2 regions of the Dermacoccus sp. 147Ba genome follow, and region 1 is predicted to be linked to the other one. Evidence: riboswitches for the same ligand, from Rfam matches in the RefSeq annotation. Region 1 holds a riboswitch; the other holds the start of a gene.

Evidence for each region. A riboswitch is a leader RNA that binds a small molecule or an ion and turns the genes downstream of it on or off. The one in region 1 is predicted to bind cyclic di-AMP.
Region 2: linked by a shared signal. The riboswitch ahead of EVU97_RS03195 (C40 family peptidase) and the one ahead of EVU97_RS15235 (C40 family peptidase) in region 1 are both predicted to bind cyclic di-AMP.

Annotation. Positions count from the first base shown of each region.
Region 1 covers NZ_SEHL01000007.1:115,854-131,499, forward strand. Annotated here, with positions in the region: gene EVU97_RS10535 (DUF3105 domain-containing protein) at 1-395, opposite strand, end outside; gene EVU97_RS10540 (metal-dependent transcriptional regulator) at 503-1,204, shown strand; cyclic di-AMP (ydaO/yuaA leader) riboswitch at 1,421-1,592, shown strand; gene EVU97_RS15235 (C40 family peptidase) at 1,596-2,609, shown strand; gene EVU97_RS10550 (hypothetical protein) at 2,684-3,448, opposite strand; gene EVU97_RS10555 (hypothetical protein) at 3,758-4,333, shown strand; gene EVU97_RS10560 (MFS transporter) at 4,317-5,522, opposite strand; gene EVU97_RS10565 (FBP domain-containing protein) at 5,794-6,303, opposite strand; tRNA gene EVU97_RS10570 (tRNA-Arg) at 6,561-6,633, shown strand; gene EVU97_RS10575 (zinc-binding dehydrogenase) at 6,727-7,704, shown strand; gene EVU97_RS10580 (sugar O-acetyltransferase) at 7,727-8,293, opposite strand; gene EVU97_RS10585 (endonuclease) at 8,396-9,031, shown strand; gene EVU97_RS10590 (hypothetical protein) at 9,047-9,682, opposite strand; gene EVU97_RS10595 (hypothetical protein) at 10,186-11,157, shown strand; gene EVU97_RS10600 (GNAT family N-acetyltransferase) at 11,154-12,332, shown strand; gene EVU97_RS10605 (sugar transferase) at 12,581-13,984, shown strand; gene EVU97_RS10610 (glycosyltransferase) at 13,959-15,646, shown strand, end outside.
Region 2 covers NZ_SEHL01000002.1:187,175-202,820, reverse strand. Annotated here, with positions in the region: gene EVU97_RS03205 (ABC-F family ATP-binding cassette domain-containing protein) at 1-1,083, opposite strand, end outside; gene EVU97_RS03200 (neutral zinc metallopeptidase) at 1,248-2,216, shown strand; cyclic di-AMP (ydaO/yuaA leader) riboswitch at 2,330-2,517, shown strand; gene EVU97_RS03195 (C40 family peptidase) at 2,522-2,995, shown strand; gene EVU97_RS03190 (metal-sulfur cluster assembly factor) at 3,225-3,620, opposite strand; gene sufU (Fe-S cluster assembly sulfur transfer protein SufU) at 3,617-4,099, opposite strand; gene EVU97_RS03180 (cysteine desulfurase) at 4,101-5,396, opposite strand; gene sufC (Fe-S cluster assembly ATPase SufC) at 5,399-6,169, opposite strand; gene EVU97_RS03170 (non-heme iron oxygenase ferredoxin subunit) at 6,208-6,537, opposite strand; gene sufD (Fe-S cluster assembly protein SufD) at 6,534-7,754, opposite strand; gene sufB (Fe-S cluster assembly protein SufB) at 7,754-9,172, opposite strand; gene EVU97_RS03155 (metalloregulator ArsR/SmtB family transcription factor) at 9,169-9,855, opposite strand; gene EVU97_RS03150 (ABC transporter ATP-binding protein) at 10,074-10,826, shown strand; gene EVU97_RS03145 (ABC transporter permease) at 10,823-11,593, shown strand; gene EVU97_RS03140 (FAD-dependent monooxygenase) at 11,693-12,508, opposite strand; gene EVU97_RS14910 (hypothetical protein) at 12,520-12,840, opposite strand; gene EVU97_RS03135 (heme A synthase) at 12,901-13,845, shown strand; gene EVU97_RS03130 (heme o synthase) at 13,942-14,904, opposite strand; gene tkt (transketolase) at 15,040-15,646, shown strand, end outside.

The sequences.
Region 1 (15,646 bases):
TCGGTGGTGATCCACACGGCGCCGTGTTCGAGGCTGTGGACGGCGTACTTGTCCGGGATCTTCTTGTCGTAGACGCCGCAGTTGGCCCAGGCCTGGTTGTGGTTACCGCCTGCGGGCGGCGTCATGGGGAACGTGGGGTCGCCCTCCACGTGGTCGCGGCCCAGGTTGCTCCACGTCTTCATGCCCTTGATGTCGGAGCTGGCGGTGCCGCCGTCGCCTCCGTCGCCAGAGTCGCGCGTCGCGAGGAAACCCACACCTCCACCGAGCGCGACGACCGCGGCGACTCCGCCCGCGATCAGGGCCATGCGCTTCTTCTTCTCCGAGCGGCGCTGCTCGGCCTGCATCTGGGCGAGGCGCTCGCGTCCACTCGCCGTATCGCGATCGCTGCGTGCCATGGGGGTACTCCTCGTGGGGGTCGTGCTGTGCGGTCGGCGCTCATTATGGCCGTACAACCTTTGCGCACGGCTACGCAGGAGGCCGTGGAGGTGGCACTCTTGTCCTCGTGAGTGACCTCATCGATACCACCGAGATGTATCTGCGCACGATCTATGACCTCGAGGAAGAGGGCATCCCTCCGCTGCGCGCACGTATCGCCGAGCGCCTCGGCCACTCCGGCCCGACCGTCTCGCAGACGGTCGCGCGCATGGAGCGTGACGACCTGCTGCACGTCGGTGACGGTCGGCGGATTGAGCTGACGGATAAGGGGCGCACGCTGGCGACCCGCGTCATGCGCAAGCATCGCCTCGCCGAGCGCCTGCTCGTCGACGTCATCGGGCTCGAACTCGAGTTCGTGCACGACGAGGCATGCCGCTGGGAACACGTCATGAGTGAGCGCGTGGAGCGCAAGATTCTCGAACTCATCGCCGACAAGGGCCTGTCGCCCTACGGCAACCCCATTCCAGGTCTCGCAGAGCTGGGATGGGAAGGGGAGGCGATCGGCTTCCGTGACGGCGTGCAGTCGCTGGTCGAGGTCGCCGGCCAGGAGCCCGTCGAGGTCATCGTGCGGCGCATCGGTGAGCCGGCCCAGGCGGACGCCGAGTCGCTCGCTGTTCTGACGAGCGTCGGCCTCGCGCCGCAGGTGGCCCTGATCGTGCGCGCCGAGGGTGAGCGTGTGCACGCTGCGGTGCTCGACCGGCTGGACGACGCGGTGTCGCTTCCGCACGACCTCGCGTCCCACGTTTTCGTGGAGGTTCGTCAGGGCTGACGCGTGTGATGTTTGTCACATAATCGGCCTGTAACGGTTTTGCGGATTTCGGCGGTGGCGGGGGGCGTCATGCCCCCACGGGTGGAGTTCGCGTTTGCCGCGCCGTGACGCGGCGAACACCAACTCCACATGCCCGTGATCTTTCCGTTACGGTCGGTTGCGGTTCGGTTCGAGAACACTCGTTCGCCCTTCGCGCCCAGCCCTGTCGGGGCGTACGAGTCTTATCCGCGAGATCGCAGTGACAGGGGCGGGGGACCCACTTTTCGTCCGAGGCCATGAGCCACGGACTTGGGGTGAAGTCACGCACGAGACCGCACAGGTCGGCGTGACCGGGCTGAGCAACTGGCCCGAACCCGACAGCTCACCTCGTAGGCGCTCGAGAGGTTGCACATTGTCCACCCAGAAGACCATCGGTCGTCACGCCCAGTCGAAGAACCCCCGTAGCCTGACCCGCGTCTCCGCGGCCGTCACTGTCACCGGTGGTCTCGTCGCAGGCCTCGCCGCGACGGGCTCGTCCGCAGGCGCTGCTCCGACGACGCCGCGTCAGGAGGCCGTGCGGGCCGCCACGACGCCGCTCGAGCTCAAGACGGTCACCCCCGCCAAGTCGCTCGTCGTGAAGCAGGCCAAGAAGGCTGCGGCTACCAAGAAGTCCACTGTCAAGAAGGCCTCGCGCACGCAGGTCCGTCAGGCCCTGACGCAGCGCAACGAGCGCGCCACGCAGGCCCTCGCCGCTCAGCGCAAGGCTGCGCAGGAGCGTCGTGAGGCTCGCGCCGCCGCGAAGGAGCGCGAGGAGCGTCAGCAGCTCAGCCGCACGCAGGTGCGCCGCACCGTCACGCAGCACCGCACGCCGAACCAGCAGAACGCCTACGGCCAGCAGCGTCAGCGTCCGGCCGCTACGGCGACCACGCAGCGCACGCGTCCGGCCGCTACGGCGACCACGCAGCGCACGCGTCCGGCCGCTACGGCGACCACGCAGCGCACGCGTCCGGCCGCTACGGCGACCACGCAGCGCACGCGTCAGTACACGGTCAACACGGCCGCGACGCGCATGACGAACCAGAAGGCCTCGGCTGCCACGCCGTCGCGCTCCGGTGTCGTCGCCATCGCGTCGCGCTACACGGGCATCCGTTACACGTGGGGCGGCAGCACGCCGGCCACGGGTCTCGACTGCTCCGGTTTCGTCGCCTACGTGTTCAAGCAGATCGGCGTCAACCTTCCGCACCAGTCCGGTGCCATCCGGGCCATGACGACGCCGGTCTCGAACCCGCGTCCGGGTGACCTCGTCTACTCGCCGGGCCACATCGGCATCTACGCCGGTAACGGCATGTCGTACGAAGCCCGCCAGGCGGGCATGCCGTCGGGTCTCTACCCGGTGGTTCGCGGATCCTCCTACGGCCGCCTCTGACCGAACCGGTCGCACGACAAAGGCGCCGCAAGCCCTCGGGCTTGCGGCGCCTTCGCGCGTTGGTGGACCCGGGCTTACTTGAACTCTCGGAAGAACATGGCCGCTGCGCCACCGACGCCGAGGAGGAAGACGCCGAGTCCGATGGCGAGCGTGAGGTTGCTCGGGCCGTCGGAGTCGTCGAACGCGGGCGCGGCGAGGCTCGACGCGCTGCTGCTCGGCGTCCGTGACGACGTCTTCGAGCTCGAGGAGGACGTGGAGGACGACGACGAGGAGGACGCGCTGCTGCTCGGCGTGGAGGTGGCCGTCGGGCTCATCTCGTTGGAGCGGGTGGTGGACGGCTCCGTCGGTGCCGGAACGTCGCTCGTCGCGCTCGGCAGGCCGGTTGCGGGCACGTTGTCCGTGGTCGGTGCGGGAGCACTGTGCGTTCGCGTCGGCGTGTAGGTCGGGGTGGACGTCGACGGCTCCGGCGCCGGAGCGCACTGGCCGAGCGGGAGCGAGCCGACGCCGACTCCGCCGGCATTGATGTAGACGGCGCCGGCGCCCGACGGGATGGACAACGTCACCGTCGTCGACGCGTACGGAGCCACGGTGGTGGCCGCCGGGGAGACGGGGGAGCCTCCCGCTGAGGCGGTGAACGTCTGGACGAGTTCGCTGCCGTTGGTCAACGTGACCGTGACGAGCGTTCCGTTCGCGCCGCAGGTCGGCGACTGGAAGATGGCGCTGCTGCCTCCCGGCGCCATGGGGAGCGCGGACGCGGCGGACGCGCCGGTGACAGCGATGACGCCGAGACCGGCGGCGCCGGCGAGAGCGCGGGCGGAGGAGAAGGGGCGTGCAAGCATCGGGAGCGACCTTCGGAAGACGTCGAGCGGCGTGGTGCCCGTCGATTCTTCCACGAACCGAGCCGAACAGCAGGACGATCGGTCTTCGATTGCCCGGCTGGGGTCGACGAATCAGATCAAACTCGAGTGCAACCAAATGCTCCCCTCGTGCGTCTTTCCTCGTGAACGCTCGAAAACAGAGCGGTCCGTCACATTTGCGCCGCAGCGCACATGGGGCAGAAGGCTGGCGGTAGCGGGGTCGGTGGGGTCTTGGGGGCTCGATCGCCCCCGCACCGGCGAGCGGGCGTTAGGTCTGATTGACTTGACGCCGTGACGATCAACGCAGCTGCTGTGGCCTACCTGCGCCACCACCTGTGCGAATTTCTCCTCTTCGTCGTACTGGCCACGCCGGTGCTCGTCATGCGTCCGTTCCTCGGCAACGTTGTCGTCGTCGTCCTCTTTTTCTTCATGTACTTCGGTTTCTCGTACCAGAGTGAGCGCGCGGTTCGTCTGCGCGTGGACGACGACGGTGTGCAGTACCTCGCGGGTGGGCGGGATCGCTCGTTCATCGCCTGGAGCGAGATCGGAGCGATCGTGCCGCGTCGGTTCCGCGGATGGCCCGCCGAGGATGCTCTCGTCGTCCTCGATCACGCGGACAAGCCGCTTCTCGTGGCTGGTGTCGCGATGTTCGGTGATGCGGACCTGCGGCGGGTGAAGGCCTACGCCGGGCAGCGCGTCGAGGTGCGTGAGCCTGTTGTTCTGTCGGCGCTCACGGGTCGAGCGGGCGGACACCGTCGGCCCGATCTCGTGCCGGAGCGCACGTCGGAGCGGTTCCTCGCGTCGTCGATCGGCGGCATGGTACTCGCCGCGCTCGTGGCGGTGGCGCTGTTCAGCTTCGTGCGCTGAGGCGCTGTTCGCGTCGGTCGGAGAGGACGACGACGGCGAGGCACGCGGCGGCCATCGCGGCGCCGAAGAGGAACATCACGGAGTAGTGGATGCCCGCCTGTTCCGCGACCCACGCCATGATGGCCGGCACCGCGAAGCCGAGGTAGGTGACGGAGTAGAAGACGGCGGTGAGGCCGGCGAGGTCGCGCGGGCCGGCGATGCGCTGCACCTCGAGCAGGCCGCTCACCATGGCGAGGCCGTAGCCGGCGCCGAGGACGAAGCTACCGAGAATCGCGGTGGCGATGGCCAGCTCTGACGCGGCGAGCGCGCCGAGCAGCATTCCGGCGACGAGAACGACGAGCGCCGCCGTCACGGCCCGTGCGGAGCCGGGGCGGTCGATCTTGCGCCCGAGGGATTGCACGAAGAAGCCGCAGGTGAGGCCGACGACGCACAGGAGCGCGGAGAAGGCGATGGGTGCGTTCGTCACGCGGGAGCTCATGAGGGCGGGCAGGACGGCGTAGGCGCAGGCGGCCGCGCCGAAGACCCAGGGCGCGACCGGCAGGACGACGGTGAGGAAGCGTCGGTGGCCGAGCGCGGGGATGCGCAGGTCGTCGCGCAGGCGCCCGGTGTTGCGGTTCGTCAGGTCGATGGTTTCCGGGGTGCCGCGCAGGCGGATTGCTGCGCTCAGCGTGACGAGGATGTTGACGACGTACGCGAGTTCGTCGGGGTAGGGCGCCCACTGAGCGAGGCAGCCGGCGACGCCCGCACCGATGCCGAATCCGGCGGTGAGCGACATGGCGGCGCGCTTGGCGCCGGTGCCGTCGGGTACGTCGTCGTGGGGGCGGGAGGAGAGTTCCTTGACCCAGGACGTGCCGACGGCCATGACGAGGCCGAGCGCGATGCCGGACAGGACGCGTCCGGCGAAAAGCGCCGCGACCTGGCCGTGCGCGAGCGCGAGGGTGGCACTGCCGGCCATCGCGATCCAGGGGGCCGGAGCGAGGAGCTTGGCTCGCCCGTACCGGTCGGAGAGCGGGCCGCCGATGAGCAGCGACGGGATGATGCCGAGCACGTAGGCGAAGAGCAGGATGTCGACGGTGACCGCCGGCAGGTGGTGCTGCGACTTGTACATGACGAGCAGGGGAGTGAACTCGTTGCCACCCCAGGCCACGGCGAGCATGGCGTGGGCGGGGCGGGTCCACGGCTTCGTCATGGGGCTTCCTCCAGATGCTCGGCTACTGGCAGGTACCCATGAAATCACGCGGCTTGGCGCGGGGGTGCGGTGCGTTTCGGGGAGTGAGCGACGTCATCGTGGACGGGGTGTCGTGAGGGGTACAGGCCTCGCGCGGTCGGGCGTGTGTGGTGCCGAACTGACGCGGCGCCCCGTTGTGTTCTGACGGGGCCCGGTTCAGGTGCGAAGGCGGCGTGACGACGCGCTGAGTGCCGGGTGACCGCGAGCCTGCTCGACCCGGTGAACCGGACGACTACGCCGTCTCGCTGACGAGGTCGAGAAAGTGCCGGGAGCGCTCGCGCAGTTGGGCGACGCGCAGTTCTTGCCAGGCCACGCGTTCGGCTTCGTCCTGAACCTCCATGGCGTTGGGGACGCGTCGGGCGTTCCTCGAGCAGGAGAAGTCGGTGCAGATGGACGTGCCGACGGTGTTGCCGACGCGGCCGCTCGCTCCGGCGCGCGGCGCGACGTAGAGGGTGACGTTGTCGGTGGCGGTGATGTCCTGACACCAGGAGCACAGCAGCTTGCGGCGCTCCTTGGGTGGGGTGGCGCGGCGCAGGAGGAGGGTGCGCACTGCGTCGCCGTCCTCGGTCTCGACGACGAAGGTGGCGTACGACTGCTGCTCGCGCTTGGGGTCGATCCAGCCGAAGTAGTCGCGACCCTCCCACTCGATGCCGTCGAGGTCGGGCAGGTTGGCGCGCTTCGCCTCGCCCTTGGAGGCGTTGACGAAGGACGCACGGATCTCTGCTTCGGTGACGGCTCGCATGGGTGCCATCCTCTCGGAGCGCTTCTGCGGGCCGCAAACGAATTCAGTCGGGGAGCAGCAGTCGCGCCCGCTCGGGCCAGAACGTGACGGGTCAGTGGCCGCACAAGGGGGCGCCGCGCAGGCGCGGCGCCCCGCGACTACAGCAGCCCGCCCGACAACAGTTAGGCTGACCGCTGCGCGTGCAACCCCTCGGGCGGAGCGCGCCGCGACGTTCACGCGAGTGCGTCACCGCCTGGTCGACGCGATGCGAGGACGACGCTCCCGTAGCTCAGGGGATAGAGCACCGCTCTCCTAAAGCGGGTGTCGCAGGTTCGAATCCTGCCGGGAGCACCGATCGGCCCTCGGGCAAGAATGTGTGGGGCCGGCCAACCTCGACATCCGGTTCGGCCCACGTCGGGCGTTGGTGATGCCAGGATCGAAGGCATGATCGCTGCTGTTGCCGTGTCCCAGAACGCCGACGACCCGCTCGCGGGCCTCGAAGTGCGTGAGAAGCCCAAGCCCGACGTCCCGCAGGGATGGTCGCTCGTCAAGGTCGTCACGAGCTCCATCAACATGCACGACGTGTGGACCCTGCGCGGCGTCGGCCACCCGCCTGAGCTGCTGCCGCGCATCCTCGGTTGTGACGCCGCGGGCTACGACGAGGACGGCAACCGCGTCGTCGTCCACGGGATCATCGGCGACCTCGACCGCGGACGCGGCGACGAGACCCTCGACCCCAAGCGCTCCCTGCTCTCCGAACAGTACGAGGGCACCTTCGCGGAGTACGTCGCGGTGCCCGCCCGAAACCTCGTCCCCCTGCCCGACGGCATCTCCTTCGAGGACGCCGCCTGCCTGCCCGTCGCGTGGGGCACCGCCTACCGGATGCTTGCCACCCAGGCGAGGCTGCGCGCCGGCGACAGCGTGCTCGTGCAGGGCTCCGCCGGGGGAGTGAACTCGGCCGCCATCAAACTCGCCGTCGCCATGGGCGCCACCGTGTACGCCACCTCGCGCACCGACGAGAAACTCGCCCTCGCCGAGAGCTGGGGCGCTCGCGGCATCGCCGACGGCGCGCGCCTGCCCGAGCAGGTCGACTACGTCATCGACAACGTCGGCGAAGCCACCTGGTCGCACTCCGTCAAGTCACTGCGACCCGGCGGCGCCATCGTCACGTGCGGCGCCACCACCGGCATGAACCCCTCGGCCGATCTCGGCCGCATCTTCTACCAGCAGAAGCGCGTGCTCGGCTCCACGATGTGCACGCTCACCGAACTCCAGCAGCTCGTGCGGGTCATGGAGAACACCGGCGTCCGCCCGCTCATCGACTCCACCGTCTCGCTCGAGAACATCCGCGACGGCTTCGAGACGCTGCTCGGCGGCGACGTGCGCGGCAAGATCGTCGTGCGAGTGGCCGAGGACGACTGACGCGGCGGTCAGGGGAAGCGGCTCAGAGTTCCTTGATGACGCGTGCCGGCGAACCGACGGCGACGACGTTCGCGGGCAGGTCCTTCGTCACGACAGCCCCCGCACCGACGACGGTGTTCTCACCGATCGTCACGCCCGGGCAGACGACGACCCCGCCGCCGAGCCACACGTTGTTCTCCAGCGTGATCGGCTCGGCGGCCTCCCACTTGTCACGCCGCTGATCGGGGTCGAGCGGATGCGTCGCCGTGAGCAACTGGACGTTCGGGCCGATCTGCACGTCGTCAGCGATCGTGACGCGGGCGACGTCGAGCGATGTGAGGTTCCAGTTCGCGAACGTGCGCGCCCCGATCGTCGTGTTGTAGCCGTAGTCGCAATGGAACGGCGGGCGCACTTCGGAATCTTCGCCGAACGCGCCGAGCAGTTCCTCCATGACGGCGCGGCGCCCGGCAGCGTCCGTCGGGTCCATCGTGTTGTAGCGGTGTGCCAGCGACTGGGCGCGCGCCGACTCCTCGCCGAGCACCGGATCGTCCGCGATGTACAGCTCGCCGGCGAGCATCCGCTCGCGCATGGTCTTCGTCGATTCCGTCATGGCGTCCAGGCTAGGGCGCCTCATCGATCGCACGTTGCCCCTGTCCATGCGCAGGGGTCGCCCGGCGGCTGCGCGCACCGGGAAGGGGCATAACGTCGAGCTATGAGCTCTACACAGCAGGGGACGATACGGAAGCTCCTCGAGGCGCACGGCACGACCTTCGCGGCCGACGCCGACATCACACTGCGTGACGAACCGGCATGTCTGTGGCAGCTCCTCGTTCTCGCCCAACTGCTCTCGACCCGGATCAGCTCCGACATCGCCGTGGCCACCGCGCGCGAACTGTGGAAGGCCGAATGGCGCACGCCCGCGAATCTGCGCAGGAGTACCTGGCAGCAGCGCGTCAACGCCCTCGGACGTGGCGGGTACCGCCGTTACGACGAGTCGACGGCGACACGACTCGAGGCCAACGTCGTCCTGCTCGACGAACGGTGGAACGGAGACCTACGCGAGTTGCGCGACGAGGCGGACGGTGACGCCGCAGGCATCGCAGAGCTCCTTCAGACGTTCGACGGCATCGGTCCCACGGGAGCGGACATCTTCCTTCGCGAAGTTCAGGATGTGTGGCCGAGCGTCGCGCCGTACGCGGACAAACTGGTCGTGCGCGGAGCGAAGGCTGCAGGCCTCCCGACGACGCCGGACGAACTCTTCGCGCTCTGCCCGAGCGGCCGCGCAGCCCATCTCGCTGCAGCGCTCGTCCGCGTCGCCCGCAAGCCGAGCATCCTCGAGCGCTCGTAAGACGGGTGGACGGCGTCAGCTGACGCCGTCGTCGGGCCAGGTCCAGCGGATGCCGACGAGGCCCGGCCCGACGTCCTGCACCATGAGTTGGAGCAGTCGGTTCGGGCGGACGTCGAGGCGATAGCCGATCTCGCCCTCGCCGAGGTCGACGTACTCCTCGGCAGTGGCGGGCAGCTCGCCTGCGAACTCAACCTGGATGAGCACCTCGCGCGTACGCCGCGGGACGCTGTAGGTGGCCTCGACCGCGCGTAGCGCGCTCGGGGGCAACTGGATGCGGTGATCGACGACGGCGATGTCACCCCGACGTGCGTCCTCGGCCAAGATCAGTTCTGCGCCCATGAGCCCGTGCTCCGGCCACAGCACCGTCCGTCCGAGTTTGCACCCCGCGACCGCCTCGAAGTGATCCTCGATCGACGTCGAGAACGCGGCCGGGTCAACTTCGTCGACGACATGGATCGACGGCAGTCGGATCGGGCCGGGGGAGAGAGCGCGCACGATGTGACGAAACTCAAGCGTCCGCTCCACGCCGACGGCGTCGACGAAGAGCTTTTCGTGGACCGTCTGCTCGTACGGCAGTTCGTCGTGCTGCATGAACCCCAGCTCGCCCAAGGCCTTGGCCACGAGGCCGGTCTCCGGCATTGCCTGCGACACCGGAACCACCCGGGGATTGCGCCCACGCGGGCGCGGGGGCCCAACGAGATCGGTGAGCTCACCCGACCCCAGGCCCAGCAGGTCTTCGAGAACCGTGAGGGCCTCGATACTTCTGGCCTGCTCAGGCTGTCGCCTGCCCGAAGACCAATGGCTGAGCGCCGACACACTGACAGGAGTGCCGTTGGCGCTCAACTGATGTGACAAGGCCGAGAGCGTGATTCGTCGGGCCGAAATGGCCGATCGCAACGTAGTCGAGAACGGAGTTGCGGTTTCTCCATGGCTGGGCGCCACAATGTCCCCCCTCCTTCCACCCCTTCATGCGGAAACACCGCCAGGCAGGCTAGGCAGTGGTTGTTTACGGATTTGATTTAAATACTGGAAAAGGCGGCTCCTATGGTCAAAAAGCTCCACATATCTGGGCAAGGGCGTAAATGTCTGCCCCATTTGTCGCCGCAGAGTATTGGACGGTCGTCCGGTTTCTCGGGTGCCTTGGATTTCACCTCGTGCTGACGAATCGCGTGGAGCGAGACAGACATGATCCTTGCCGAAAGGGTGGGCCGACGATGGCACCTTCACTGATCAACTGGGGCGAGGGCGAGGCACGTGCCTGGGGGGAGCGCACCCACGTTGCCCGCCATGACCTCGACGGCCTCGACCTCTTCGCACGAAAGGGTATCGCCCGCATCATCGATGCGATGCCGCGTTCAGCGGTCCATGCCTACACCATGGGTGACGACCCCTGTGACGGCGCGACGTGGCGTCGTGGTGACGTGGCAGATCTCACGGGTCTCCAACTGCTCGACATAGTCGACCAAGGTCGCCTCTGGCTGAATATCGTCGGGGCGGGCCATCATGTGCCAGAGCTCGGAGCAATTGTCGACGAACTCTACGGAGAAGTTTCGTCCACTGTCGGTGACGCCTGGAGCACGCTCAAGGCGACCCTCCTCGTGTCTTCTCCGTCCGCGCAGGTTTTCTATCACGCCGACAACCAGCCGAACGCTCTGTGGCATATCCGCGGTGAAAAAAAGGTATTCGTCTATCCCTGTCGCGAGCCGTATGTTTCTGTGCGCCAACTGGATTCAATCGCGGCCGGGTATGCGGACGAGCAACTGCCGTACGACCCTGCGTGGGATGCGTCCGCCGAGGTGATCGACCTGCAGCCGGGCGAGGTTGCGTGGTGGCCGCAGAACAGCCCGCACCGTGTCGTGAACGCGCCCGGCGAGCCGAGTGTCTCGCTCTCCGTCGAGCACCGGACCACTGCCTCCACGCGCACCGAGCGTCGCCAACGGGCCGACTTCCACCTTCGGCGAACCTTCGGGCTCACCCCGCCCCCCGGCAAGTGGCTGGATCCGGTGACTCTCGTGGCCGGCTCCGCCCTCGCGAAGGTGGCACCCAAGCAGCGGGCTCGCAACGAGCGTGCCGTCTCCTTCGTCGTCGATCCTGAGGCGGAAGGCGGGGTGAAGAGCCTCGCATGAGCACACTTCTCGCCGTCCGAGGCCATTACACGGCCCACCGTCTCGACCATGACGAACTCGGTTACACATCCCTGAGCGACGACGTCGACGCCGTTCTCAGGAGCGAAGCTCCCGTCACCCACCTGCCGATCGACGAACTCGCGAAGCAGGCGCGTGCTCGGCACGCGGACCTCGTGGTCATCGTCGTCGGTCGCCAAGGGGAAGAATCGTTCACCCGGCCACTCGGTTTTGCGCTCCTCGAGCGCCGACCAGCCAGCCCGTGGCGACCGGTCGACATCCGCCTGGCGGGTGAGGGAAAGCTCGACCGTCAGAGTTTCCACCTCGTGGAGCCCGAGGTCGCTGCCACGCTGGCACTCGGTGTCGCCACCTTCGTGCGCCGGCACCGCGTGTGGCGCCTGCACCTCGACCAGGTCTCGCCGAACGATCCGACCCTCGCCTACCTCGTGCGATGCCTACCGCGGCTGCGGGCGCAGGCCGGTGACCCGATCCCACTGCTCCGCTGGCCCGACGAGCGTCGGCCCGGCCGGTGGGCGTCGAAGAAAACCCGTGCCAAGCACCGCACCGCATGCCGGAGGCTCGATGAGTCCGGCTCTGCCTGGCGGGTACACCGGTTGCGGAACGCCGGCGAGATCCGCGCAGCTCTGCCCAGGACGCTCGAGGTGCGCGCAGCTCGCGAGCGTCAGCTCGCCCGGCGCGACGCGTTCGCCGATGCGGCAGGGCAGCGTCACGTGCAGCGCGTTCTCGATCTTGCCGCCGAGGGCAATGCCGAGGTGTGGCTCCTCACTCTCGACGGCACGCTCGTCACCTATGTCGTCGTCGGGTGTGACGACGGCAAGCGCATCCTCGTCGACAGCAGGATGCGACCGGGCCATGAGCGCCGCTCACCGGGGCTCGTGCTCTTCGGCCACATGCTCGCCACGTGGTACGTCGACGACGCCGTCCGGGTCGTCGACTTCGGACGTGGCATCAACGACTTCAAGCGCGGCCTGCGCAACGAGGTGGAGGAACGCCTGTGCGTGCGTGCGTGGTCGAACCCTGCCCTTGAGTACGCGGACCGCGGCCGGCACGTCGCCGACGCACGTCTTCGAGCGTGCGCCCGATCAGTGCGTGATCGATCACCGCTTGTCGCGGGGGTCGTGCGCCGCTGGCGCGCTCACCCCTTCACGCATCCCTGACCCCGAGGACGACCGGCCGAAGCGCCGTAGGAAAGCAGGAAAGCATGTCCACCCGAGCACCCGAGGAGACGACCACACGGTGCGTCGCCCACGTGTGCGACTCCGTCGCGGCCGCGGAGGAGTGCGCCTCGCGACGGGCGTGCCACGGGCGGAGTGCGCTTTCGGCCGGTCGCCCACCTGCGTCGCGGCGGGCCGCGCGTCGTGCCGCAGGCCGACACGACCGCGTCGAACCGAGGCGTCGACCCTCGATGTCGCGCGGCGCCGGCGCTGCAGCCGAGGACGCCCGTGCGGCCCGTGACCGCCGGGCGCGCACGCGCCGGGCCCGGGACGTCAGTGGATTGCTGGCCATCGACCTCGCCGTCCCCGCAGGCATGGGGTTCGCGACCCCGGTCAACCCGTTGGCCGTACTGGGTCTCGCATTCGGGATGGTCACCACCTACCGCTGGGCCGGGTTGTACCGACGCCGATTCAGTCAATCGGTGCTCGACGAACTGCCGTATCTCGTGCTCGGAATCCTCGTCGGTTTCGGCCTCGGTGCCTTCGCGCTTCTCGTCGACGACGCCCCGACGTGCGGCGAGTTGTTCGCGGGGCTCGTGCTGACCGTGACGGTCGTCATCGCCGGACGCACGCTCGTGTACCGCCTACGTCGCCGCCGCGCGCCCCGTCACGCCCAACGTGGCGGCACCCGGGTCCTCATCGTCGGTACGGGCGCCGGAGCCCGCGAGTTGGCCCGCCGCATCACCACAAGCGGTCAAGGCGCGGCGCTCGTGGGATTCCTCGGCGCCGAGCCGGACGGCGGTGCGCTCGTCGAGCAGACGATCACCGCTCCCGTCATCGGCGACTACGCCGACTTCGGCGAGGTCGTCGAGACGTTCGGCGTCAACATCGTCGTCTGCGCCTTTCCCGAACTGCAGGAGTGGCAGCTCGCACACCTGCTGCGCCGCGATGCGCCGCCCGACGTCGAGGTGTACACCGTGCCGAACGGGTACAGCATGCGTCGCTGGGGCGGGCCGTGGGCCGACCACATCCGCGGTATCCCGATCATCCCTGTCGCCCCGGCCCAGATGCGGTGGGTGGACGTCGTCAGCAAGCGGGTTCTCGACATCGTTCTGGCGCTCGTCGCGCTCGTTCTTCTCTCGCCGGTACTGCTGGCCGTGGCGCTCGCGGTGCGTATCGAGCTCGGACGCGGAGTCATCTTCCGCCAGGAGCGCATCGGCAAGGGCGGAGCAACGTTCACCATGCTCAAGTTCCGGTCCATGCACCCGGCGCGCGAGGGGGACTCGCAGACCCGCTGGAGCATCGCAGGCGATCAACGCATCGGTGCCGTCGGCCGTTTCATCCGCGCCACGTCGCTCGACGAACTGCCGCAACTGTTCAACATTCTGCGCGGCGACATGAGCTTCGTCGGCCCGCGTCCCGAGCGCCCCTACTTCGTGGAGCGCTACTCGCAGATCTACCCCGACTACGAGGACAGGCACCGCGCGCCGGCCGGGCTCACCGGCTACGCGGCGGTGCAGGGCCTGCGCGGCGACACCGACATCGCCGAGCGGGCGCACTTCGACAACCTCTACATCGACAACTGGTCGATGTGGCAGGACCTCAAGATCATCGTGAGGACGGTGGGCAGTGTTTTCGGACGCCACGGCAGTTGACGACGACGCGCGTTTCCCACGCCCCCTGCGGGTCGGCATCGTGTTGCCGACGCGCACCCGCGGCGGCGCCGAGGTGTGGCAGGAGCGGCTCGTCCGGGAAGAGGCGACGGCGGATGTCACGGTTCTCGCACCGCATGGCAGCGACGCCCTGCGCCGCTGGCAGGAACGGTCGGCGCGCACGCTCGACCTTCGCTCGGGGCGCCGCTTCCGCGGTGCTGCGGCGAGCGTCGTCGACCTGCGTGAATACCTGCGCACCTCCCGTCCCGACGTCGTCGTCGCGCACGGCGTGAAGGCCGCGCTGCTCACCCTGACCGCGGCCGCCGGCGCCGGAGCGCGCGTCGCCTGGGTGCGCCACGACGACAGTTTCCCGCGCCTCTCGCGCATCGTGAACACGCTGGCGGACGCTCGGCTGCTGGGCTCCGAGGGGGCCCGGCTCGCAGGTGACACCCGTGCGGTTGCCATCCAGGGGCCGCTTCCCGGTGCGCCACTGACGCGGGCGGCCGCGCGGCGGACCCTCGGGTTCGACGAGGGCTCCAGCGGCATCAGGCGTGCCGTCATGGCCACGCGACTCGCGCCCTACAAGGGGGTCGATGTCGCCATCCGTGCCCTCGCGTGCCTGCCGACGTGGAAGCTTCACGTCTTCGGCGTCGTCGATCACGCCTACCCGCAGGAGGCCGAGCGACTCACCGCACTCGCGGAACAACTCGGCGTGGGGGAACGGTTCGTGCTTCACCCTGCCCGTGACGACGCCTGGTCCCTCCTCGGTGCCTTCGATGCTGCGCTGATGCTCACGCGCACCGACGCGGGAGCCCACCTCAGCCGCGAGGCGTTCGGGTTGACGGCGTACGAGGCGGTGCGCGCGGGAGTGCCGGTCGTGGCGGCGTCACCTGTCGCCGAACAGCTCGGCGCTGCAGGCATTCTCGTCGGCTCCGAGGACGTCGACGCCGTCGTTGCCGCCCTGCGTGACTGCGTGCGACCCGAGCGCCGCCGTGAACTGCTCGCCGCAGGCCCCGGTGTGCTCGCGACCACCGTTCTCGAACCCGACGAAGCCGCCGACCGCTTCACCCGCCTCCTCGCGGGGACCGCCCGCCGACCGGGGGCGGGCGTGCGAGGCGCCGAGCCGATGTCGGTCGTCACGACGGTGCTCGACGAGGCCGAGGCTCTCGCGCGCCTCCTCGACGACGTGGTGCCGCTGCTCGGTCCTGACGACGAACTCGTCGTCGTGGACGGCGGCTCACGCGACGGCACGTTCGAGGTGGCGCAGGCGGCCGGCCGCCGTGATTCACGGGTACACGTGTTGCGGGCCGAGGGCGCCGGAATCTCCGAGGGCAGGAATGCCGGGATCGCCGCCGCCGCCCACGAGCTCATCGCGTGTACCGATGTAGGGTGCACACCGGCGCCGACGTGGCTCGAGGCCTTCCGCAGCGCAGCGAGTGAGCACCCTGAGGCGCACCTCTTCACGGGTGTCTACACCGCGACGGCGAGGAATGCCGTCGATGACGCGTTCGCCGCCTGCGGCTACCCGGACGTCGCTGAACTGCACCACCCGAGCGCCGGTCAGCGCCTCTACGCGCGAGCGTTCGGCCGCGCGTTCCGCCCCGAGATGCCCACGGGGCGTTCCGTCGCCTTCAGGCGAGCCGCCTGGGCCGAGGTCGGCGGTTT
Region 2 (15,646 bases), on a different contig from region 1:
GCCGTTGAGGCCGAGGACGACGACCTTCGAGCCACGATCGATGGCGAGATCGACGTCGGTGAAGATCTCGAGCGAGCCGTACGAGCGCGAGAGCCCCTCGGCCATGAGCGGTGTCTTGCCACAGGGCGCAGGCTTCGGGAAGCGCAGCTTGGCGACCTTGTCCTGTACGCGCTCGCCCTCGATGCCGGCGAGCATCTTCTCGGCGCGGCGGGCCATGTTCTGGGCCGCGACGGCCTTCGTCGCCTTGGCACGCATCTTGTCGGCCTGGGCGAGCAGCACCCCGGCCTTCTTCTCGGCGTTCAACCGCTCGCGCTTGCGGCGCTTCTCGTCGAGTTCGCGCGCCTGCAGATAGGCCTTCCAACCGACGTTGTACTGGTCGATCTCGCTGCGGTTGGCGTCGAGGTGGAAGACCTTCGTCACGACGGCGTCGAGCAGTTCCACGTCGTGGCTGATGACGATGAGCCCGCCGCGGTAGGTCTTGAGGTAGTCGCGCAACCAGATGATCGAGTCGGCGTCGAGGTGGTTGGTCGGCTCGTCGAGAAGCAGGGTCTGAGCACCCGAGAAGAGGATGCGTGCCAACTCGATGCGTCGGCGCTGACCACCGGACAGGGTGCGCAGCGGTTGCTCGAGGATGCGCTGCTCGAGCCCGAGACTGGAGGCGATCGACGACGCCTCGGACTCGGCGGCGTACCCGCCCTGGGCGTCGAACTCGGCATCGAGACGGCTGTAGCGACGCATCGCGCGCTCGCGCACGTTGTCATCGTCGCTGGCCATCGACGCCTCGGCCTTGCGCAGATCGGCGACGATGGCGTCGAGGCCGCGCGCCGACAGGATACGGTCGCGCGCGAGGACATCGAGGTCACCGGTGCGGGGATCCTGCGGCAGGTATCCCACTGCCCCGGAGCTGACCACCTTGCCGGCAGCGGGCAGACCCTCACCGGCGAGCACCTTCGTCAGGGTGGTCTTACCGGCACCGTTGCGCCCGACGAGTCCGACACGGTCACCGGCGGCCACCCGGAACGTGGCGCTCTCGAGCAGGATGCGCGAGCCGGCGCGCAGTTCGATGCCTTCGGCGGTGATCACAGGGCAGGGCTCCTCGAAAGAACGGTGAAGGGGTGTACGGCTCCGACACGCCGGACGGGAGCGCTCGGCTCGCGTTACATACGGCGAGGCGCGTGAAGCCCCAGTAGTCTACGAGAGATGAATCGGGGTGGACGACGCCGTCCGCCTTCACAACGGAGGTTCTCTTGACGTTCAACGACAACGCGCAGCTGGACACGTCGCAGGTCGAATCCGGTGGTTCCGGAGGCTTCGGCGGTGGCCGCGGCGGGATGGGCGGAGGTACGGCCGTCGGCGGTATCGGCGGTCTCATCCTCATGCTCATCTTCGCGTTCTTCGGCATCGACATCACCGGCAGCGGTGGCGGGAGCAGCTACCCCGGCGGCGCGAGCGGCCTCAACCAGTACAGCCAGGACACGCAGGACGTCTCCGGCTCGAACGACCGGGTCTCCCAGCAGATCCAGGCCTGCAAGACGGGTGCTGACGCCAACGAGGACGACACCTGCCGCGTGATCGGAACGGTCAATGCCGTTCAGGCCTACTGGGACCAGGCGCTCCCGGACTTCACCGGCGGTCGCACCGAGTACGAGTACGCGCCCACCAAGCTCTACAGCGGCCAGACGTCCTCCGGTTGCGGCACCGCGAGCTCGCAGATGGGGCCGTTCTACTGCCCGAACGACCGGAAGGTCTACATCGACACGAGCTTCTTCCAGGAGCTGTCGAGCACCTACGGCGCCGACGGCGGCAACCTCGCTCAGATGTACGTCGTCGCGCACGAGTACGGCCACCACATCCAGGACCTTCTCGGCGCCCTGGGTCGCGCCCAGCAGGACCCGAAGGGGCCCGAGTCCGGATCGGTCCGCCTCGAGCTGCAGGCCGACTGCTACGCGGGCATCTGGGTCAACCACGCCACGGAGGCCAAGGACAAGAACGGCACCACGCTGCTCCAGCCGGTCACCGAGGCCGACATCAAGTCGGCGCTGTCGGCCGCCTCGGCTGTGGGCGACGACCGCATCCAGCAGAAGGCCCAGGGTCGGGTGACTCCGGAGTCGTGGACGCATGGCTCGTCCGAGCAGCGCCAGAAGTGGTTCCTGACCGGTTTCCAGAGCGGCCAGTTGAACTCCTGTGACACCTTCAACGCCCAGGATCTGGGCTGAGAATCGCGGCGGATTCACGAACATGTGGGTTACCTGACAACTTGGTGCACGCTCGATTTGTATCGCTCGTGATCAGTCTGTAACCTTGCAGGGTCGCACCGAAACGGTGCGGCCCTGCTTCGTCGCTGAGTCCCGTCACGAAGGCCAGGTATCACTTCGCATGATGCGGAGCGACGGGAACGGTGCACCCAGCATCCGGGCCACTTCGGTGGTTCTTGGGGTAAAGCTCACTTCGGTGGGCCGAGAATCTAGGATCTCGAACCCGACAGGTCATGCCTCGTAAGCGCTCCTGGAAATGAATCGACATGAAGAACATGTCCCGCCGCTCCTTCATGGCCAACACCTCCAAGGTTGCCGTCGGCACGGCTCTGGCCTCCTCCGCTCTCGGCGCCGTCTCGGTTGCCAGCGCCTCGAACGCCAGCGCCGTCACGGCCGCGTCCGCGCGCCGCGCCGTGGCCAAGGCTTCGAGCCGTCGTGGTGCGCCCTACGTGTACGGCGCTTCCGGCCCGTGGCGCTTCGACTGCTCGGGTCTGACGAGCTGGTCCTACCGCCAGGTCGGCCGCTACCTGCCGCGTACGGCCAACCAGCAGTACCGCTCCTCCTACCGCGTTTCCCGCGCGTACGCCCGTCCGGGCGACCTGGCGTTCCTCACCTCTGGTGGTTACGCCTACCACACGGGTATCTACGCCGGTAACGGCATGGTGTGGCACGCTATGCGTCCGGGTACGCGCGTGTCGCTCTCGCGCGCCGGTGCCAGCTACCGCTTCGGTCGCGTCTGATCCGCGAGCCTCTGCGACGTTTCGAAACGGCCCCTCGTCCTCCGGGACGAGGGGCCGTTTCGCGTCTCTCCACTGTGGGCAATCGACCGGCTTCCACACGGGTTGCGTTTTCTCGCGGACGTCACGCGAGATAACGACACGACGAAGGCCCTCACCACAGTGGTGAGTGCCTTCGTCGTCAGGGTCGACGCGACTCAGGAGGACCGGAGCCGCTTTCGCCCACCTCTTGTCAGACGTTGAAGCCGAGCGCGCGAAGCTGCTCGCGACCGTCGTCGGTGATCTTGTCCGGGCCCCACGGCGGCATCCACACCCAGTTGAGGGTGTGGCCCGTGACGACGTCGAGCAGGGACGTGGCGACCTGCTCCTCGATGACGTCCGTGAGCGGGCAGGCCGCAGACGTCAGCGTCATGTCGATGACGGCGTGCTTGCTCTCGTCGACGGTGATGCCGTAGACGAGGCCCAGGTCGACGACGTTGATGCCGAGCTCGGGGTCGACGACGTCACGCAGGGCCTCCTTGACCTCCTCGACCTCGACGCCGGAGTCGCTGACTCCCTGCGCCTGGGCGCGCTCGGGCGCCTCGGCCTCGTTGGCGGTCACGTCGGCCGTGATCTCGTTGTCGGTCATGCCTTGGTCTCCTCCGTGGTGGATGCGGCGCCCCCGGTCAGGTCGAGACCGAGTTTGCCGAGCGAGTCCTGCAGTGCGGACCACGACAGCAGGGCGCACTTGACGCGCGCGGGGTACTTCGAGACTCCGGCGAGGGCGATGGCGTCGCCGATGACTTCCTCGTCACCGGCAGCCTGGCCCTTGCTCGTGAGCATCGTGCGGGTGGCACCGAAGACCTCCTGGGCTTCACGCAGCGTGAGCCCGATGAGGTTCTCGGCAAGCATTGACGCCGACGCCACGGAGATCGAGCAACCGATCGAGTCGTAGCTGACGTCCTTGATGACGGCGTCGTCGCCCTCGCCTTCGACGTCGACACGCAGGGTGATCTCGTCACCGCAGGAGGTGTTGACGTGGTGGCTCTCGGCGCCGAACGGCTCGCGCAGGCCCGCGTGCTGCGGGCGCTTGGAGTGCTCGAGAATGAGCTCCTGGTACAGATCCATCTCAGACCTCCAGACCGAAGATGTTCGGCACCCGGTCGAGCGCCGTGAGGAACGCCTCGACGTCGTCGGCCGTGGAGTAGACGTTGAAACTGACACGGCTGCTCGCCACGGCGCGAAGACGTCGGTGCAACGGCCACGCGCAGTGGTGACCGGTACGAATGGCAACACCGGCGTCGTCGAGAATCTGCCCGACGTCGTGCGGGTGCACCCCGTCGACGACGAACGCGACCGCACCGAGCCGGGCACCTGCGTCCTGGGGGCCGAGCACGCTGACCCAGGGACGCTCGTCGAGGCCGTCGAGCGTGAGTTGGATCAGATCCTGCTCGTGACGCAGCACGTTGTCCATGCCGAGCGCCTCGAGGTAGTCGCACGCGGCGGCGAGACCGACGGCCTGGGCGGCGTTCGGCGTGCCCGCCTCGAAGCGCTGGGGCGGGGGCGCGAACGTCGTGCCTTCGAGCTTCACGATCTCGATCATCGATCCGCCGGTGAGGAACGGAGGCATCGCCTCGAGGAGTTCGTGTTTGCCCCACAGCACACCGATGCCGGTGGGACCGAGCATCTTGTGGCCGGAGAAGGCGAGGAAGTCGACATCGAGCTGTGCCACGTCGACGGGCATGTGCGGCACCGACTGGCACGCGTCGAGAACGACGAGTGCCCCGGCCTCGCGAGCGATCGTTGCGAGGTCATTGACGGGGTTGATCGTGCCCAGCACGTTGGAGACGTGGGTGAAGGCGACGACCTTGGCCCGCTCGGTGATGACCTCACGCGCCGAATCGAGGTCGACGAAACCGTCGTCGGTGATCTCGATCCAACGGAACGTGGCGCCGGTACGACGTGCGAGTTCCTGCCACGGCACGAGGTTAGCGTGGTGCTCCATCGCCGTGACGACGATCTCGTCACCGGGGCCCAGCGCAAACTTCGAGGCGATCGCCTCATCGACGCCGTCCATCGCGCCGGGCGCGCCGGCATTGCTGAAGGCGTACGCAACGAGGTTGAGAGCCTCGGTGGCGTTCTTGGTGAACACGATGTCGTCGGCTCGCCCACCGATGAAACGGGCGATGGTCTCGCGCGCGCCTTCGTAGGCGTCGGTGGCTTCCTCGGAGAGCTGGTGGGCTCCTCGGTGCACCGCAGCGTTCACGGTGCGGTAGAAGTCGCCCTCGGCGGTGATGACCGACTCGGGGCTCTGCGACGTCGCACCGGAGTCGAGGTAGACCAGCGGCTTGTCGTCGCGGACGCGGCGCGCGAGCAGCGGGAAGTCCTCCCGCACGCGCGCCGCGTCGAAGGATGCGTGAGCCATGATCAGGCCTTCGCCTCCGCAGCGGCGTTGACGTAGCGGTCGTAGCCCTCGGCCTCGAGGCGGTCGGCCAGCTCGGGGCCACCCTCCTCGGCCACCTTGCCGTTGACGAACACGTGGACGTGGTCGGGCTTGATGTAGCGCAGGATGCGCGTGTAGTGCGTGATGAGCAGGACGCCGCAGTTCGTCTCGTCCTTGGCGCGGTTGACGCCCTCGGAGACGATGCGCAGCGCGTCGACGTCGAGGCCGGAGTCGGTCTCGTCGAGGATCGCCATCTTCGGCTTGAGAAGCTCCATCTGCAGGATCTCGTGGCGCTTCTTCTCGCCGCCGGAGAAGCCCTCGTTGACGTTGCGCTCGGCGAAGGCCGGGTCCATCTTGAGGTTGCCCATGGCGCCCTTGACATCCTTGACCCACGTGCGCACCTTCGGTGCTTCGCCGTCGATGGCCGTCTTGGCCGTGCGCAGGAAGTTCGAGACGGTGACGCCCGGAACCTCGACGGGGTACTGCATGGCGAGGAAGAGGCCCGCACGGGCGCGCTCGTCGACCTCCATCGCGAGGACGTCCTCACCGTCCAGCGTGACGGTGCCCGACGTGACCGTGTACTTGGGGTGGCCGGCGATGGAGTAGGCCAGCGTCGACTTGCCGGAGCCGTTGGGGCCCATGATGGCGTGCGTCTCGCCCGAGTTGATCGTCAGGTTGACGCCCTTGAGGATCTCCTTCGTGCCGTTCTCCGTCTCGACGGTCACGTGAAGATCGCGGATTTCCAGCGTTGACATGCTTGTTCGTCCTTCTGTCAGGAAAGTTTCGGGGGTGCTCAGGCGGGGATGCCGACGAGGATGTTGTCGCCCTCGAGCTTGGTCGGATAGACGTTGACCGGCTGCGTGGCCGGCAGGCTCATCGGCTCGCCGGTGGCGTAGGCGAACTTCGAGCCGTGCAGCCAGCACTCGATGCCGTCGTCCTCCACCTCGCCCTCGGAGAGGGAGACTGCGGCGTGCGAGCACGTGTCGTCGAGCGCGTGAACGTCACCGGCGGAGTCGCGCGCGATGCAGATCTGCAGGTCGTCGATGTCGACCTTGATCGCACCCGGCGTACCGATGTCGCTCAGCTGCGCCAGCTTGACCCACTCGACGTTCGCGTCGCTCATGCCTCGGCTCCTGCGCTCTCCACGAGCTTGGCCGTGGCGGCGAGTTCCTCGTCGATGGCCTCCATGAGGGGCTCGACGACCTCGGCGACACCGATCTTGTTCACGATGTCGGCGAAGAAGCCGCGCACAACGAGACGACGTGCCTCGTCCTCGGGGATGCCACGAGCCTGCAGGTAGAACAGCTGCTCGTCGTCGAAGCGGCCGGTCGAGGAGGCGTGACCCGCACCCTCGATCTCGCCGGTCTCGATCTCGAGGTTCGGCACGGAGTCGGCACGGGCCCCGTCGGTGAGCACGAGGTTGCGGTTGAGCTCGTAGGTCTCGATGCCCTCGGCCTCGGCGCGGATGAGCACGTCGCCCACCCAGACGGTGCGGGCCGTCTCACCCTGCAGCGCACCCTTGTAGGTGACGAGGGAGGTGCAATTCGGCGCGTTGTGGTCGATGAACGAGCGGTGCTCGAGGTGCTGACCGGAGTCGGCGAAGTACACGCCGAGGAGCGTCGCCTCTCCCCCGGGCCCGGCGTAGCGGACGTTCGAGTTCATGCGCACGATGCCGCCGCCGAGCGTCACCGCGATGTGGCGGTAGCGCGCGTCACGGCCGACGAGTGCGTCGTGCTCGGCGAGGTGGAGAGCGTCGTCCTCCCAGCGCTGCTCGGTGACGACTGTGAGGTCGGCGCCGTCGCCGGTGACGATCTCGACGTTGGCCGTGACCTGGGCCGAGCCGGTGTGCTCGAGGATGACGAGCGCCTTGCTGTGCTGCTTGGCCTCGATGACGAGGTGAGCGTTGGCCCGCTTGTCGCCACCCTTGCCGTCGACCGCGATGCGCACCGGCGTGGCGAGCTCGGCCTCGGCCGGGATGACGACGTGGTCGGCGTTCGGCGTCAGGGACGACGCGAGAACCGAACCGCGGTCGCTCGGCACGAGTACGGTGCCGCGCGGAGCCTCACCCTCGGCGAGCGTGCCGGACTCGAAGCCCTCGCCCGTCACGGTGACCGTGACGGCCTCGGGGTCGGTCTGCTTCTCGGCGAACAGCGGCGAGAGGCGGTCGACGGGCGTGAAACGCCACTCCTCCTCGCGGCCGCTCGGGACACCGAAGGCACCCAGGTCGAAGGACTTGCGGCGCTCGGCGCGCGACTGGTCCGGGATCGTGGCCCCGTGGCTGTGGTCACCCGCGAGAGTGGCCTTGTCTGCCTTGCCCATTTCTGGCGTGACGGCGGTCATCAGCCGACGGCTCCTTCCATCTGGAGTTCGATGAGGCGGTTGAGTTCGAGTGCGTACTCCATCGGCAGCTCACGCGCGATGGGCTCGACGAAGCCACGCACGATCATCGCCATGGCCTCCTCTTCGCTCAGGCCGCGGCTGCGCAGGTAGAACAGTTGGTCCTCGGAGACCTTGGAGACGGTGGCCTCGTGACCCATCTGCACGTCGTCCTCGCGGACGTCGACGTAGGGGTAGGTGTCCGAACGCGAGATCTGGTCGACGAGCAGGGCGTCACAGACGACAGAGCTCTTCGAGTGCTCGGCGCCCTCGAGCACCTGCACGAGACCGCGGTAGGAGGTACGGCCGCCGCCACGGGCCACGGACTTCGACACGATGGTCGAGCTCGTGTTCGGCGCGGCGTGGACCATCTTGGCGCCGGCGTCCTGGTGCTGGCCCTCGCCCGCGAACGCGATCGACAGCGTCTCGCCCTTGGCGTGCTCGCCCATGAGGAAGACGGCCGGGTACTTCATCGTCACCTTGGAGCCGATGTTGCCGTCGATCCACTCCATCGTGGCGCCCTCTTCGCAGGTGGCGCGCTTCGTCACGAGGTTGTAGACGTTGTTCGACCAGTTCTGGATCGTCGTGTAGCGAACGCGGGCGTTCTTCTTGACGACGATCTCGACGACGGCCGAGTGCAGGGAGTCGGTCTTGTAGATGGGGGCGGTGCAGCCCTCGACGTAGTGAACGTAGCTGCCCTCGTCGGCGATGATCAGCGTGCGCTCGAACTGGCCCATGTTCTCCGTGTTGATACGGAAGTAGGCCTGCAGCGGGATGTCGACGTGGACGCCCGGCGGCACGTAGATGAAGGAGCCACCCGACCACACGGCCGTGTTGAGCGCGGCGAACTTGTTGTCACCGGCGGGGATGACGGAGCCGAAGTACTCCTTGAACAGGTCCTCGTGCTCACGCAGACCGGAGTCGGTGTCGACGAAGATGACACCCTTCTCCTCCAGGTCCTCGCGGATCTGGTGGTAGACGACCTCCGACTCGTACTGCGCGGCGACACCAGCGATGAGGCGCTGCTTCTCGGCCTCCGGGATGCCGAGCTTGTCGTAGGTGGCCTTGATGTCCTCGGGAAGCTCGTCCCACGTGGTGGCCTGCTTCTCCGTGGACTTCACGAAGTACTTGATGTTCTGGAAGTCGATGCCCGTGAGGTCGCTGCCCCAGTTCGGCATGGGCTTCTTCTCGAAGAGGTTGAGCGACTTCAGTCGAAGCTTCTTCATCCACTCCGGCTCGCTCTTGCGGTCCGAGATGTCGGTGACGACATCCGGCGACAGGCCGCGCTTGGCGGATGCGCCGGCGGTGTCGGAGTCCGCCCATCCGTACTCGTAGCGGCCGAGGTCGGCGAGACCTGGGTTGAGCTCCTCGATCGTGCTCATCGCTGCTCCTCCTCGTGTGGGGCGGCATTGTTTCGGTCGGTGGTGATGGTGGGGATGAACGTGGTGCACACGTGGTCGCCGTGCGCGAGCGACGCGAGCCGCTGGACGTGGACGCCGAGAACCTCGGAGAACACCTCGGCTTCCGCTTCGCAGAACTGGGGGTGGTTGGCCGCCACATGCTGTACCGGGCAGTGACCCTGGCACAACTGGACGCCCGCGAGCGGCGTGCCCTGCGCCACCGGGCGTGTCGACGCTGCGAAGCCCTGGCTGCTCAACGCGCCTGCCAGGGCGCGGGCGCGGGCGTTCGGGTCGTCACCGGCGGCGTCCACGAGGGGCTTGACCAAGTGGGCGATCTCACGGGCGCGCTCACGAGCGACAGCCTCGACGGCCTCGTCTCCCCCGACGCGCACGAGGTGCCCGAGAACCTGGTTGGCGAGCGTGTCGTACCCGGCCGTCATGGCGGCGTGGCCGGCGTCCGTGAGGACGTAGGCGCGTGCCGGCCGGCCGCGGCGCTTGGCTCCCGACGACGGGGCCTCCCGCTCGGCGATGAGACCGTCCGCGACGAGTGCGTCGAGGTGACGGCGCATGGCGGCCGGAGTGAGGCCCATGCGGTCGCCGAGTTCGGCGGCGGTGACAGGGCCGTGTTCGGAAACGGCGAGCCGGACGCGTTCGCGCGTCGGCACTCTCTGGGGTGCAGCAGGACTCGCAGCGGCTCCTGGGTTCACAGGCTCCGGCGTCATCGCCTCGCACCTCCTTCGATCGCTTCGTCGACGTGGCCACGTCGACTTTCCATCGAAATTAACAACACCCATGTTGCGTAATTCGATTCCCTCGCGAAACTGAGGTTCACCTCACTTCGACCGCCGGGAGAGGCCGTGTGGCCCCCGAGTACGCTGTTTCGGTGCCTCATCCCCCGTCGCCCGCAGTGAAACGACCCGAACCGGCCGAACACGCCGTTGTCGTCGACGGTGTGTCGCACGCTTACGGCGGTGTGGAGGCATTGTGCGACCTGTCGTGGCACGCGCCGGCCGGAGCCATCACGGCGCTTCTCGGGCGCAACGGCGCGGGCAAGACGAGCGTCGTCGAGATGGCCGAGGGACTTCGCCGACCGGACTCCGGCTCCATCCGCGTGTTGGGAGCCGAGCCGTGGAACGCGGACGCCGCCCACCGTGCGCGTGTGGGCGTCATGCTGCAGGACGGCGGCCTGCCAATGGGGACGAAGCCCCTCGCGCTCCTTCGCCATCTCGCGTCGTTCTACGCCAAGCCCCGTGACATTGACGAACTCGCCGGTGCGCTCGACATCCCCACGTTCAACCGCACCTCCGTGCGGCGCCTCTCGGGCGGTCAGCGCCAGCGCGTGGCTCTCGCGGCCGCCATGATCGGACGACCCGAGGTGCTCTTCCTCGACGAACCGAGTGCCGGCCTCGATCCGCACGCTCGCCGCGACGTCTGGGATCTCGTCGAAGCCGAGCGGGAGCGCGGCGCGAGTGTTGTCGTCACGACCCACTCGTTCGAGGAGGCGGAGCGCCTCGCCGCCCACGTCGTCGTCATGAACGAGGGCCGGTGTGTCGCGCAGGGTTCCCTCGCGGACGTCACGGACGGCCGTTCGCTCGAGGACGTCTACTTCGACCTCACCGGGAGGGGAACGCTGTGAACGCTGCCGTGGAACGAAACGCGAATCCGGCCGCACCCGCCCCGGCTCGGGTTCGCGCACAGGCACTCTTCGAGGGGCGCACGCTGCTCTCCCACGGCGAGCAGCTCATGGTCTCCGTCCTGCTTCCGGCGATGGCGTTGCTCGGGCTGCACTTCAGCTCCACGCCGGACCTCGGGCCGGGACGACGCATCAACCTCGCGGTTCCCGGCGTGCTGGCCCTCGCGGTGGTCTCTACGGCATTCACCGGCCAGGCGATCGCGACGGGCTTCGATCGTCGCTACGGGGTTCTGCGCCTGCTGGGCGTGACGCCCTTGGGCAGCCGCGGTCTGATGATCGCCAAGGCTGTCGCCGTGGCCGGTGTTGTTCTCGTGCAGACCATCGTGCTCGGTGGCCTCGGCTTCGCCCTGGGCTGGCAGCCGCGCATCGACGGTGTTCTTCCGGCCGTCCTCTTGTTGGCTCTCGGGTGCTGGGTGTTCGTGGCCCTCGCCCTCACGGTGGCCGGTCGGATTCGCGCCGAGGGCGTTCTCGTCGCCGCCAACCTTCTGTGGGTGCTGTTCGCCGTCGGCGGCGGCCTGCTCATGCCCACCTCGCGCTACCCCGACGCCTGGGCAGCTGTCGTGAAGTACCTGCCGACGGGCGCGCTGGGTGACGGTCTGCGCGGCGCGTTGACCAGCCAGGGAAACACCGTGGTGCCGATGCTCGTCCTCGTGGTCTGGGGCGCCCTCCTGACGTTCGTGGCCGCGAAGGCCTTCCGCTGGAGCGACTGAACCTCACCGTGAGGGTGAGCCCTCTCTGGCCTGGACACGGGTCTGGCCCCCCACCACAAGGGTGAGGCGCCCGACGCGTGTGGGTCGGCCCCCCGAGCCTCAGAGCTCGTCCAACTCGCCCTTCGCGTACTTCGTCTGCATCTCTTCGAACTCCCCCGACTCGGCGAACTCCTTGAGCTCGTCCTGGGTCTTGTTCGCGATGCTGCGCTCGGTCTTGTTGAGCTTGCGGTTGGCCATCACCACGTCGTTGGTGACGGGGCGTCGCTCGTCCTCGTAGGCCCGCAGCGCGGTGTCCACGGCCGCACCGTCCCTGAGGTCGACGCCGGTGAGGTGCTCGGCGATCGCCTGGCCGTCGAGAATGGCCTGTGAGCCCCCGTTCGCACCGATGCGGTGCATCGGGTGGCCGGCGTCGCCCATGAACGTCACGCCGCCTTCGCCCCACGAATGCAGCGGCTCACGATCCGTCATCGGGTAGCGCAACACGTCGGTCGACTCGGCGACGAGACCTTCGATGTCGAGCCAGTCGAATCCCCAGCCCCGGAACGTCGGGACGACGTCCTTCGGGTCGGTCGGCTCGTTCTTCGTGTCGTCGCCCGAGATCGTCCGGGAGTCAGCCTCGGGCACCATGGCCACCCAGTTGATGAGTTCCTCACCCTCGTTCTCCACGTCGCGGGAGATCGGGTAGGCGAGGAAACGCTTCTCCTCCTCGCCGTCGATGAGCGTCATGGTCGCGCCGTCGAGGAATGGCTCCCGCACTGCGGTGCCGCGGAACATGCGCGTGCCCTCCCAGTGGAAGGACATGTCGGGGTGCAGTTGCTGACGCACTGATGTGTGGACACCGTCGGCGGCGAGGAGGACGCGCGCTGTGACCTTCTCCGCCTGTTCCGAGTCGCGGTCGGTCACTGTGACGTTCACGACACCGTCGCTCAGCTCGAACCATCGACGCGCTGACCGGTGCGCACCGCGTCGGATCCGAGGCGCTCCAGAACGGTGTCGAGCAGCATGTTCTGCAGTTCGCCGCGGTGCACAGCGATCTGCTGCTCTTCCGGCGATAAGGTGCGCTCGGCGAGCAGCGCTCCCTCGCGGGCAAGGTAGCGCGCCGACGACGTCGGAGGTGGTTTCGGGTGAAGTGGACACTTCGATCCTTTCCGTCGGGCACGTTCGGAAAGTACGGGTGACGCCCGCAGTTCCATAGCGTCGCTATCCGCGACAACCGTTGAACGTTCGTTCACATTGCCGCTGCGCATATGACGCACTGGCGTCCGACCGGTGGCGGGGGCGTGACGGCGTCCTACTACCCTGGAGAGGTGACCACCTCCCCCGCTTTCGTCCCACCTCCGGCCGAGCCTCGCGAGGGTGTCCGAGCCGACAAGGCACCGGTTCACCCGTGGCTGCGCCGTCTGTTCTGGCTCAACCTCGCGGTCGAGATCGGCATCGTCATCACGGGTGGTCTCGTCCGCCTCACAGGCTCCGGGTTGGGCTGCCCCACCTGGCCGCAGTGCGTGCCCGGCTCGTTCACGCCCGTCGAGCACCAGGAGCAGAGCTACCACAAGTACATCGAGTTCGGGAACCGCACGCTGACCGGTCTCGTCTCGGTGGTCGCACTCGCTCTCCTCATCGGCATCATCAAGTGGGCGCCTCAGCGCAAGGGGCTGCGCGCCCCTGTCGCGGGTGTGCTCGGTGGCATCGCCCTGCAAGCGATCGTCGGTGGCATCACGGTGCACATGGAGCTCAACCCCTTCATCGTGGCGCTGCACTTCCTCATCTCGATGCTGCTCGTCTCCGCTTCGGCCTGGCTCATCTGGCGCGGCCGCGAGGGCGACGGCGAGCGTCGCCTCCTCGTCGTGCGGCCCATCGAGATCACCGCGTGGCTGACGACGGCCGTGGCCTTCGTCGTTCTCGTGCTGGGCACGATCGTCACGGGTTCGGGCCCGCACTCGGGTGACGCCGTCGCGCCGGCCCGCACTGGATTCGACCCGCGTTCGGTCTCCTGGCTGCACGCGGACGCCGTCATGCTCTTCGTCGGCCTCGTCATCGCCGTTCTCCTCGCGCAGAAGGTGACCAAGGCATCGCAGCAGTCCGTGAAGATGTGGACGGGCCTCCTCGTCGTCACGCTCGCGCAAGGCGCTATCGGATACGTCCAGTACTTCACCGGGCTGCCCTGGGTCATCGTGCTCGTCCACATGTTCGGCGCGGCACTGCTCGTCACCTACATGACGTGGGCGATGTGCTCACTGCGCGAGCGCATCTGACGCTTCGCAAACACAAACACAAACACAAACGCGAACGCCCGCCCTGCACGAAGCAGGGCGGGCGTTTCGTCGTTGTCCGCCGAAGCGGACAGCGACTCAGCCGGTCACCGCGAAGTACCACAGCGGGTCGAGGGCCACACCGATGAACAGCAGCGTGAGGTAGCTGATCGAGTAGTGGAACAGGCGCATCGGCTTGAGCACCGAGTACGGCGCACCCTCCTTGGCACGCTTGAGCAGCATGTGAGCCTCGAAGAGGAAGACGCCACCCGAGATGACGGCGATGGCCGTGTAGATCCAACCCATCGGTGCGATCGGGATGAGGGCGAACGACGTCAGGACGGTCACCCACGAGTAGGCGACGATCTGCTTGCCGACGGCGAGGTCCTCGGCGACGACCGGCAGCATCGGCACGCCGGCGTTGGCGTAGTCGTCCTTGAAGCGCATCGACAGCGGCCAGTAGTGCGGCGGCGTCCAGAAGAAGACGACGAGGAACAGGACGACGGCGGCCCAGGACAGCGAGTCCGTCACGGCGGCCCAGCCGATGAAGACGGGCATGCAGCCGGCGACACCGCCCCAGACGATGTTCTGCGACGTGCGGCGCTTGAGCAGGACCGTGTAGAAGCCCACGTACAGGGCGATCGCCGCGAGAGACAGCAGCGAGCTGAGCCAATTGACGAGCAGACCGAGCCACAGCGTTGCGGCCACACCGAGCACGATGCCGAAGATCAAGGCGTTGCGCGGCGAGATGGCACCCGTCACGAGGGGGCGACCCTCGGTGCGGTGCATGAGCTTGTCGATGTCACGGTCGAGGTAGCAGTTGAGCACGTTCGCCGACGACGCCGAAAGCGTGCCACCGATCAAGGTGGCGATGATGAGCCACGCGTTCGGAATGCCGCGCTCCGCGAGAAACATGACCGGGAAGGTCGTGATGAGCAAAAGCTCGATGATGCGCGGCTTGGTGAGCGAGACGTAGTCACCGATGACCGTCTTGCGGGGACGCTTTCCACCAGCGGCGCCATCAGGGCGCGAGGTGTCGGTGTCTGGTTCGAGCGCTGTCACGACGTCCTTCACGAATGCTCTCGGGGGTGACGGGCAAGACCCCGTCTTAGGGCCAGTCTACTCAGCGTGACTGCGCCCCTCGAAGAGGACTAGTGTCGGGGTCGAGAACGAATCCGATGCTAAGGAGCATTCCCCGTGACGACGGAACAGCCCACCACCACGTGGCAGCGCGACGAGTCGCTCGCGTCCCCCAAGGCCGACAAGGTCGGCTGGTCCGACGTCGACCAGCGAGCGGTCGACACCGCGCGCCTGCTGGCAGCCGAGGCCGTTCAGAAGGTCGGCAACGGCCACCCGGGTACGGCCATGAGCCTCGCGCCCGTCGCATACCTGCTCTACCAGAACGTCATGACCTACGACCCGTCCGACACCGAGTGGATGGGTCGTGACCGTTTCGTCCTCTCGTGCGGCCACTCCTCGCTGACGCAGTACACGCAGCTCTTCCTCTCGGGCTCCGGCCTCGAGCTCGACGACCTCAAGGCGCTTCGCACCTGGGGCTCGAAGACGCCGGGTCACCCGGAGGTCCACCACACCAAGGGTGTCGACATCACCACCGGCCCGCTCGGTTCCGGCCTGTCCTCCGCCGTCGGTATGGCCATGGCACAGCGTCGTCAGCGGGGCCTGTACGACCCGAAGGCGCCGGCCGGCGAGTCGCCCTTCGACCACCACGTCTACGTCATCGCCTCCGACGGCGACATCATGGAGGGCGTCGCCTCCGAGGCCAGTTCGCTTGCCGGCCACCAGG